2 regions of the Nocardioides pyridinolyticus genome follow, and region 2 is predicted to be linked to the other one. Evidence: predicted binding sites of a transcription regulator. Region 2 holds the regulator's gene; the other holds the start of a gene.
What was found. Region 2 encodes HrcA, which represses chaperone genes, less so after heat shock. Its sites were predicted from a motif close to TTGGCACTCGNNNNNNNCGAGTGCCAA; they were not measured.
Positions count from the first base shown of each region.

Region 1: a site for HrcA is predicted at 1,730-1,756, ahead of groES (co-chaperone GroES). Genes of this name have one in related genera too.

Region 1 is NZ_BAAIFY010000001.1:63,126-67,329, reverse strand. It holds gene groL (chaperonin GroEL) at 1-1,221, opposite strand, end outside; gene groES (co-chaperone GroES) at 1,299-1,592, opposite strand; gene ACYQ0U_RS00405 (class I SAM-dependent methyltransferase) at 1,785-2,942, shown strand; gene ACYQ0U_RS00400 (MBL fold metallo-hydrolase) at 2,956-3,603, opposite strand; gene ACYQ0U_RS00395 (S-(hydroxymethyl)mycothiol dehydrogenase) at 3,600-4,204, opposite strand, start outside.
Region 2 is NZ_BAAIFY010000016.1:63,188-67,391, reverse strand. It holds gene ACYQ0U_RS14770 (MBL fold metallo-hydrolase) at 1-583, opposite strand, end outside; gene ACYQ0U_RS14765 (hypothetical protein) at 603-1,268, opposite strand; gene hrcA (heat-inducible transcriptional repressor HrcA) at 1,426-2,448, shown strand; gene dnaJ (molecular chaperone DnaJ) at 2,500-3,678, shown strand; gene ACYQ0U_RS14750 (16S rRNA (uracil(1498)-N(3))-methyltransferase) at 3,678-4,204, shown strand, end outside.

The DNA of each region.
Region 1 (4,204 bases), on a different contig from region 2:
CTCCTCGATCGCGGCGCGCGTCGCGGAGACGGCGTCCTCGATGCGGTGCTTCTTCTCCTTCAGCTCCACCTCGGTGGCGGCGCCGACCTTGATCACGCACACGCCACCGGCCAGCTTCGCGAGGCGCTCCTGGAGCTTCTCGCGGTCCCAGTCGGAGTCGGTGGACTCGATCTCGGCCTTGATCTGGTTGACGCGGCCCTCGACCTCGGCGGAGTCGCCGGCGCCGTCGACGATCGTGGTGTTGTCCTTGGTCACCACGACGCGGCGGGCCTGGCCGAGCACCTCGAGGCCGACCTGGTCGAGCTTGAGGCCGACCTCGGGGGCGACGACCTGACCACCGGTCAGCGTCGCGATGTCCTGCATCATCGCCTTGCGGCGGTCGCCGAAGGCCGGGCTCTTGACCGCGACGGCGTTGAACGTGCCGCGGATCTTGTTGACGACCAGCGTCGACAGCGCCTCGCCCTCGACGTCCTCGGCGAGGATGAACAGCGGCTTGCCCGACTGGATGACCTTCTCCAGCAGCGGGAGCAGCTCGGACACCGCCGAGATCTTGCCCTGGTGCAGCAGGATGTACGGGTCGTCGAGGACGGCCTCCATGCGCTCCGGGTCGGTGACGAAGTACTGGCTGATGTAGCCCTTGTCGAACTGCATGCCCTCGGTGAAGTCGAGCTCGGTGCCCATCGAGTTGGACTCCTCGACGGTGATGACACCGTCCTTGCCGACCTTGTCGAAGGCCTGCGAGAGCAGGTCGCCGATGTGGCTGTCGCGGCTGGAGATCGTGGCGACCGACGCCATGTCCTCCACCGACTCGACCTCGCGGGCGGCCTCCTTGAGCGCGTCGCCGACGGCCTCGGCCGCGGCGTCCATGCCCCGCTTGAGGCTCATCGGGTTCGCGCCGGCGGCCACCGCGCGGAGGCCCTCGTGCACCATGGCCTGCGCCAGGACGGTCGCCGTCGTCGTACCGTCGCCGGCGACGTCGTTGGTCTTGGTGGCGACCTCCTTGGTGAGCTGGGCACCGAGGTTCTCGAACGGGTCGTCCAGCTCGACCTCACGCGCGACGGTCACGCCGTCGTTGGTGATGGTCGGGGCGCCCCACTTCTTGTCGAGGACGACGTAGCGGCCCTTGGGGCCGAGCGTGACCTTGACGGTGTTGGCGAGCGCGTCCACGCCGCGCTCGAGCGCGCGGCGGGCGTTCTCGTCGAACTCCAGGATCTTCGGCATGACTCTCCTCTAACGAGATCGGGCCGTCCGCCTCAGGGCGTGCTCATGGCAGCCGAGAGGCGGACGACCCGGTGAAATCAGGAAACGACCGCGAGGACGTCGCGCGCGGAGAGGATGAGGTACTCCTCGCCGGCGTACTTGACCTCGGTGCCGCCGTACTTGCTGTAGATGACCTTGTCGCCGACGTTCACGTCGAGCGGGACGCGGTTGCCGTTGTCGTCGATCCGGCCGGGGCCGATGGAGAGGACCTCGCCCTCCTGGGGCTTCTCCTTGGCGGTGTCCGGGATGACCAGGCCCGAGGCCGTGGTCTGCTCGGCGTCGAGCGGCTTGACGACGATGCGGTCCTCGAGGGGCTTGATGTTGACCGACACGTGTCGACCTCCACTTTCTGGCACTTCGATGTGTTGGGTGATGCACGTCTGGTGCTTGCGGGTCGGGTACGCCGTCGCGGGGGTCGCACCGTGTCGCAAGCGCTGGCACACTCCGGAGGAGAGTGCCAGATCAGAAACTAGCACTCTCCCCGACTGAGTGCCAGAGAACCCCCGTCCTGCGAGGATCCCGGGGTGGATCTCGACGCATTCCGGTGGCTGCTCACCGACGACGGCCAGCGGCTGCTCGGCGACGCGGTCGCCGCCGGCGACGACTCGCTGGCGACCCTGACGCGGCTGCGGCGCAGCGCGACCCCCGAGCAGGCGGCCGCGGCTCTCACCCAGGCCACGCTGCGCGTCCGGGCGCGGGAGAAGTTCGGCGACCTGGCCGACCGGATGTACTTCACGCCCGACGGGCTGGAGCAGTCCACCCGGCGGCGGGTCGCCGACCACCGGGCGGCCCGGCTGGCCGCGGCGTCCGCGCAGACCCTGATCGACCTCGGCTGCGGCATCGGCGGCGACCTGCTCGCCGCCGCCCGGGTCGGGATCGTGTGCGCGGGCGTGGACCTCGACCCGGTGCGGGTGGAGGTCGCGCGGGCCAACCTCGACGCGCTCGACCTCGCCGGCGCGGTCCAGGTCGCGGACGCGACGACGATCGACACGACGCCGTTCGAGGTCGCCTTCGCCGACCCCGCTCGTCGTACGGCGAGGGGCCGCACGTTCGACGTCGACGGCTGGACTCCCCCGTGGCCGTTCGTCGAGGGCCTGCTGGCGCGCGACGCGTGCGTGAAGGTCGCGCCGGGGATCCCGCACGAGCTGGTCCCGGCGGGCGTCGAGGCCGAGTGGGTGAGCGACCACGGCGAGGTGAAGGAGGCCGCGCTGTGGTCCGGCCGGCTGGCCACCACCGCGCGGCGGGCGACGGTGATCGGCGAAGGTGGCCTCGCGACGCTCACCGAGGAGGACGACCCGGGCGCCGGCGTCCGCGACGTCGGGGCGTTCCTCTACGAGCCGGACGGCGCGGTGATCCGCGCCGGGCTGGTGACGGCGGTCGCGGCCGGGGTGGACGGCGGGCTCGTGGACGAGCACATCGCCTACGTCACCTCGGACCACTCGTTCCGCACGCCGTTCGCGCGGAGCTACCAGGTGCTCGAGGAGCTGCCCTACCGGGAGAAGGCGCTGAAGGCCGCGCTGCGCGAGCGCGGCGTCGGGCGGCTGACGATCAAGAAGCGGGGCGTGGACGTGGTGCCGGAGCAGCTGCGCAAGCGCCTCGACCTCCACGGCGAGGCCGAGGCGACCATCGTGCTCACCCGGGCGCGTGGCCACGGGGTCGCGCTGCTGGTCCGGCCGTTCTAGGACAGCGAGGGACCTAGGTCCCGAGCCTCTCCTTCTCCGCACCGATCGTGGTGTCGTCGCCGTGCCCGGTGTGGACGACGGTGTCGTCGGGCAGCGCGAAGAGCCGGGACCGGATGGACCGCAAGATCTGGTCCTCGTCGGAGTAGGAGCGCCCGGTCGCGCCGGGCCCGCCGTTGAACAGCGTGTCGCCGGTGAACACGCAGCCGAGGTCCGGCGCGTAGAGGCACACCGCGCCGGGCGCGTGGCCGGGCGTGTGGAGCACCTCGAGCGCCGTGCCCCCGACCTCGATGCGGACCCCGTCGGCGAGGTCGAGGTCCCACAGGTGGCCCTCGCCGTCCTGGACGTGGGTCAGCTCCCACAGCACCCGGTCGTCGGGGTGCAGCATGATCGGCGCACCCTGCCCACCGTTGGCGCGCTCGCGCAGCTCGGGCGCGACCCGGACGTGGTCGTCGTGGGCGTGGGTGCACACGATGGCCTTCACCGTGCGGTCGCCCACGACGGCGAGGATGCCCTCGACGTCGTGGGGGGCGTCGATGACCACGCACTCGGTGTCGTCGCCGACGACCCACACGTTGTTGTCGACCTCGAAGGTCTGCCCGTCCAGGCTGAAGGTGCCGCTGGTGATCCCGTGGTCGACGCGCACAGATCCGGGGGCGGTCACAGGACCACCACCGAGCGGAGGACGTCGCCGTGGTGCATGCGCTCGAACGCGGCCTCGATGTCGTCGATGCCGATCTCCTCGGTCACGAACGCGTCCAGGTCGAGCCGGCCCTGCTGGTAGAGGTCGACCAGCATGGGGAAGTCCCGGGTGGGCAGGCAGTCGCCGTACCAGCTGGACTTCAGCGCCCCACCGCGGCCGAACACGTCGATCAGCGGGAGGTCGGGGACCTTCATGTCCGGGGTCGGTACGCCGACCAGGACCACGGTGCCGGCCAGGTCGCGGGCGTAGAACGCCTGCTTCCACGTCTCGGGCCGCCCGACGGCCTCCACGACCACGTCCGCGCCGTCGGCGCCCTCGAAGAACTCACCGCAGATCCGCTTGATCTCCTCGACCGGGTCGACCTGCGAGGAGTCCACGGTGTGGGTGGCGCCCATCCTCTTCGCGGTCTCGAGCTTCTTGGCATCGATGTCCACCGCGATGATCGGGGACGCGCCGACGAGCTCCGAACCCGCGATCGCCGCCACGCCCACGCCACCGCAGCCGATGACCGCCACCGACCTGCCGCGCGAGACCGCGCCGGTGTTGATCGCCGCACCGATGC
Region 2 (4,204 bases):
GCGTGAGCGGCCAGTCCATCGGCCACGAGTCCTCGCCGAACCACGGCGTCGCCGACTCCTCGACCAGGTCGCCGGCGAGCAGCACGTCCGCGTCGGGCACCCGGACCACCAGGTCGCCGCCGGTGTGTCCGCGCCCCGGGTGCACCAGCTCGACCATCCGGTCGCCGGCGTCGAGCACGAGCGCGCTGGAGAAGGTGCGGTCCGGGCCGACGACGTCGGTCGTGACCACGTCGGCCGTGTGCGGGTCGGCCGGCTCGGCGGCGTACCGCTCCTTGATCCGGTCCGCGCCGTCGGCCAGCTCGGTCGCGGCGGTCTCGTGGGCGACGATCGGGATCTCGCCGTACGCCGCGCGGAAGATGCCGTTGCCGAAGGTGTGGTCGAAGTGCCAGTGGGTGTTGACGATCCCGGTCACCGGTCCGGCGCCGAGCCGGCGCACGTCCTCGACCACCTCGCCGGCGGCCCGCGCGGACCCGTGCGTGTCGACCACGAGCACGCCGTCGGCGCCGCCGATCAGCGAGACGTTGACGTCGAACCACTCGTAGCGCGCGACCCAGACCCGGTCGGCGACCTCGGTGAATGCCACCGGCCCAGCGTAGAGAGCCTCAGCAGATCCCGGCATGCAGGCAGTGCCGCAGCAGGTCGCCGAGCTCCTCGAGGCTGCCGGCGACCCGCGGGAACTCGATCACGTGCCAGTGGGCGCCCTGGACGTCCACCCACTGCACCTCGACGCTCGCCGGAGTGAGGTCGACCAGCCGAACCCCGAGCAGCTCGGCCGGCCGGGTCCGCGTGCCGGTGGAGACGGCCTGGCGCAGCTCCTCCTGGTGGCAGTCGTTGGCGTGCTCCGTGGAGCGCTGGAGGTGACCGCGGTTGAGGTCGTGCTCGAGGCTGCGGAACTCCAGCAGCGGCACCCGGTGCTGGCGCGACGCCCGCTCGAGCAGCACGAAGTTCAGGTCGAGCGAGACCACGTGGCGTACGTCCTGGCAGCAGTCGCAGTCCTCGACGGCCACCCGTTCGAGCCGGCCGGCGAGCGTGAGCATGTCGGCGCGCTCAGCCCCGCCACGGGGGCCGAGTCCGCTGGTCAGGGTGAGGAGCGCGCTGCGGCGCGCCTCGGCGGCGCGCGCGACGGGGGAGCCCGGACGGCACAGGAACGTCGGCGTACCGCGGCGGTCGGTGAGACCGGTGTCGTCCTCGACGAGCTGCTCGCCGTCGATGACGAGGCTGACCTCGGAGGGGCAGGCCAGGATGCTCCGGGCGACGGCGGCGAGCATGGGACCTCCTGTGACTAGTTAGGCAAGCCTAACCTTATCCGGATTCGTCTCGGCGTCAACGGTCGTGCCGGGAGGTGGTCGCCGCGTGGGGCTAGTACCCTTGGCACTCCCGACATTCGAGTGCCAACATCCGGGTGAGACGCAGAGGAGGACGGGCATGCAGGAGGAGCGCCGGCTCGCCGTCCTCCGCGCGATCGTCGAGGACTACGTGACCACCGAGGAGCCCGTCGGCTCCAAGGCCCTCGTCGAGCGGCACGGCCTGGGGGTCTCCCCGGCCACGGTCCGCAACGACATGGCGGCGCTCGAGGACGAGGGCTACATCACCCAGCCCCACACCAGCGCCGGCCGGGTGCCGACCGACAAGGGCTACCGGCTCTTCGTCGACCGCCTCACGACCGTCAAGCCGATGAGCGCGGCCGAGAAGCGCGCGATCGCCACGATCCTCGACGGGGCCGTCGACCTCGACGACGTCGTGAACCGCTCGGTGCGGCTGCTCTCGCAGCTGACCCGCCAGGTCGCGGTCGTGCAGTACCCGACGCTGTCGCGCTCGACGGTGCGCCACGTCGAGCTGGTCGCGCTCGCGCCGAGCCGGCTGCTCGTGGTGCTGATCCTCAGCACCGGCCGGGTCGAGCAGCGCCTGGTCGAGCTCCCCGTCGCGCTGGACGAGGAGGCGCTCGGCGAGCTCCGCACGCGCGTCCTGCGAGCCGTCGTCGGCGAGGTGATCGCCGAGGCGGTCACCCGGCTGCGCGACCTGCTCCCGGCCGAGGCCGAGGGGTCCGACGCGGTGCTCGCCGCCGTCGTCGACGCCCTCACCGAGGCGATGTCCGACCACCGCTCCGACGAGCGGATCGCCGTCGGAGGGGCGGCGAACCTCGCCCGGTACGGCGACCACTTCGACTCCGCCGTACGCCCCCTGCTCGAGGCGCTGGAGGAGCACGTCGTGCTGCTCAAGCTGCTCGGCGAGGCGCACGCCGGCGAGGTGCTGACGGTGCGGATCGGCCACGAGGGCCCCTACCAGGAGCTCGCCGCGACCAGCGTCGTGGCCGCGGGCTACGGCCCCGGCGACGAGGCGTTCGCCCGGCTCGGCATCGTCGGGCCGACCCGCATGGACTACCCGGGCTCGATGGCCGCGGTGCGCGCGGTGGCGCGCTACGTCTCGCGGATCCTCGACGAGGCCTGAGCCCCCTTCCCGCACACCACGATCGATCCCCGAACAACCAAGGAAACCCAGTTGAGCCAGGACCTGTACGAGCTGCTCGGTGTCGACCGCGACGCGGACGGCGACGCGATCAAGAAGGCCTACCGGCGGCTCGCGCGGCAGTATCACCCGGACGTCAACCCCGACCCCGAGGCCCAGGAGAGGTTCAAGGAGGTCTCGCTGGCCTACGAGGTGCTCTCCGACCCGAACAAGCGGGCGGCGTACGACCGCGGCGGTGACCCGTTCGGCGGCATGGGCGGTGCCGGCTTCGGCCAGGGCGCCGGCTTCTCGTTCACCGACATCATGGACGCCTTCTTCGGCGGCGGTGCGGCCGGCGGCGGCGGGCGGGGCCCGCGACCGCGCGAGCGCCGCGGCCAGGACGCGCTGATCCGACTCGAGGTCACGCTGGCCGAGGCGGCGTTCGGCGTGACCCGCGAGCTCAAGGTGGACACCGCCGTGCTGTGCAGCACCTGCCACGGCGAGGGCGCCGCGCCGGGCACGCATCCGGTGCCGTGCGAGACCTGCCGCGGCGCGGGCGAGGTGGCCCACGTCCAGCGCTCGTTCCTCGGCGAGATCCGCACGCTGCGCCCGTGCGCGGCCTGCCGCGGCTTCGGCACGATCATCCCGGAGCCCTGCCGCGAGTGCTCGGGCGACGGCCGGGTCCGCTCGCGCCGCACGCTGACCGTGAAGATCCCCGCCGGCGTCGACAACGGCACCCGCGTCCAGCTGACCGGCGAGGGCGAGGTCGGTCCCGGCGGCGGGCCGGCCGGTGACCTGTACGTCGAGATGCACGTCGCCCCGCACCCGACCTTCACCCGCCACGGCAACGACCTGCACTGCACGGTCACGCTGCCGATGGCCGCGGCCGCGCTGGGCACCACGCTGACCCTGCCGACCCTCGAGGCCGACGTCGTCGACGACGAGCCGAGCGAGACGGCGCCGGAGGGCAGCTTCGAGCTCGAGGTGCGCCCCGGCACGCAGTCGGGCTCGGAGCAGGTGCTCAAGGGGCGCGGCGTCCCCGGCCTGCGTGGCGGTCGCGGCGACCTGGTCGTCACGGTCGTGGTCGAGACGCCGACGCGGCTCGACGCGCGCCAGGAGGAGCTGCTGCGCGAGCTCGCCACGATCCGCGGCGAGGAGGCGCCCTCGGGGCAGGTCCGCCCCGGCTCGAAGTCCGTGTTCGGCCGGCTCCGCGACGCGTTCAACCCGCACTGATGTCCCTGCCCGTCCACCTCGTGCCGGCCCTCGACGGGGTCGCGACCGGTGACGAGGTCACGGTCGAGGGCGACGAGGCCCACCACGCGGTGGCGGTACGCCGGCTGCGCGTGGGCGAGCAGGTCGTGCTGACCGACGGCGCCGGCGTGTCGGTGCGCGGCGTGGTCTCCTCGACCGGCAAGCGGGTCTTCGCGGTGGTCGCCGAGGAGGTCGTCACGACCGCGGCTCCGACGCCGGAGGTCGTCGTGGTCCAGGCGATCCCGAAGGGCGACCGCGGCGAGCTGGCCGTCGAGGTGCTGACCGAGGTCGGTGCCGCCCGGATCGTGCCGTGGGCCGCGGCGCGCAGCGTCGCGGTCTGGAAGGGCGAGCGGGCCGCGAAGTCCCTGGCCCGTTGGCGGTCCACGGCCCGTGAGGCCGCCAAGCAGGCCCGCCGGTCGTGGTTCCCCGAGGTCGACGAGATGGTCTCCACCGCCGAGGTGGAGGCGCTGGTCGCGGGTGCCGACCTGGCCGTGGTCCTGCACGAGGA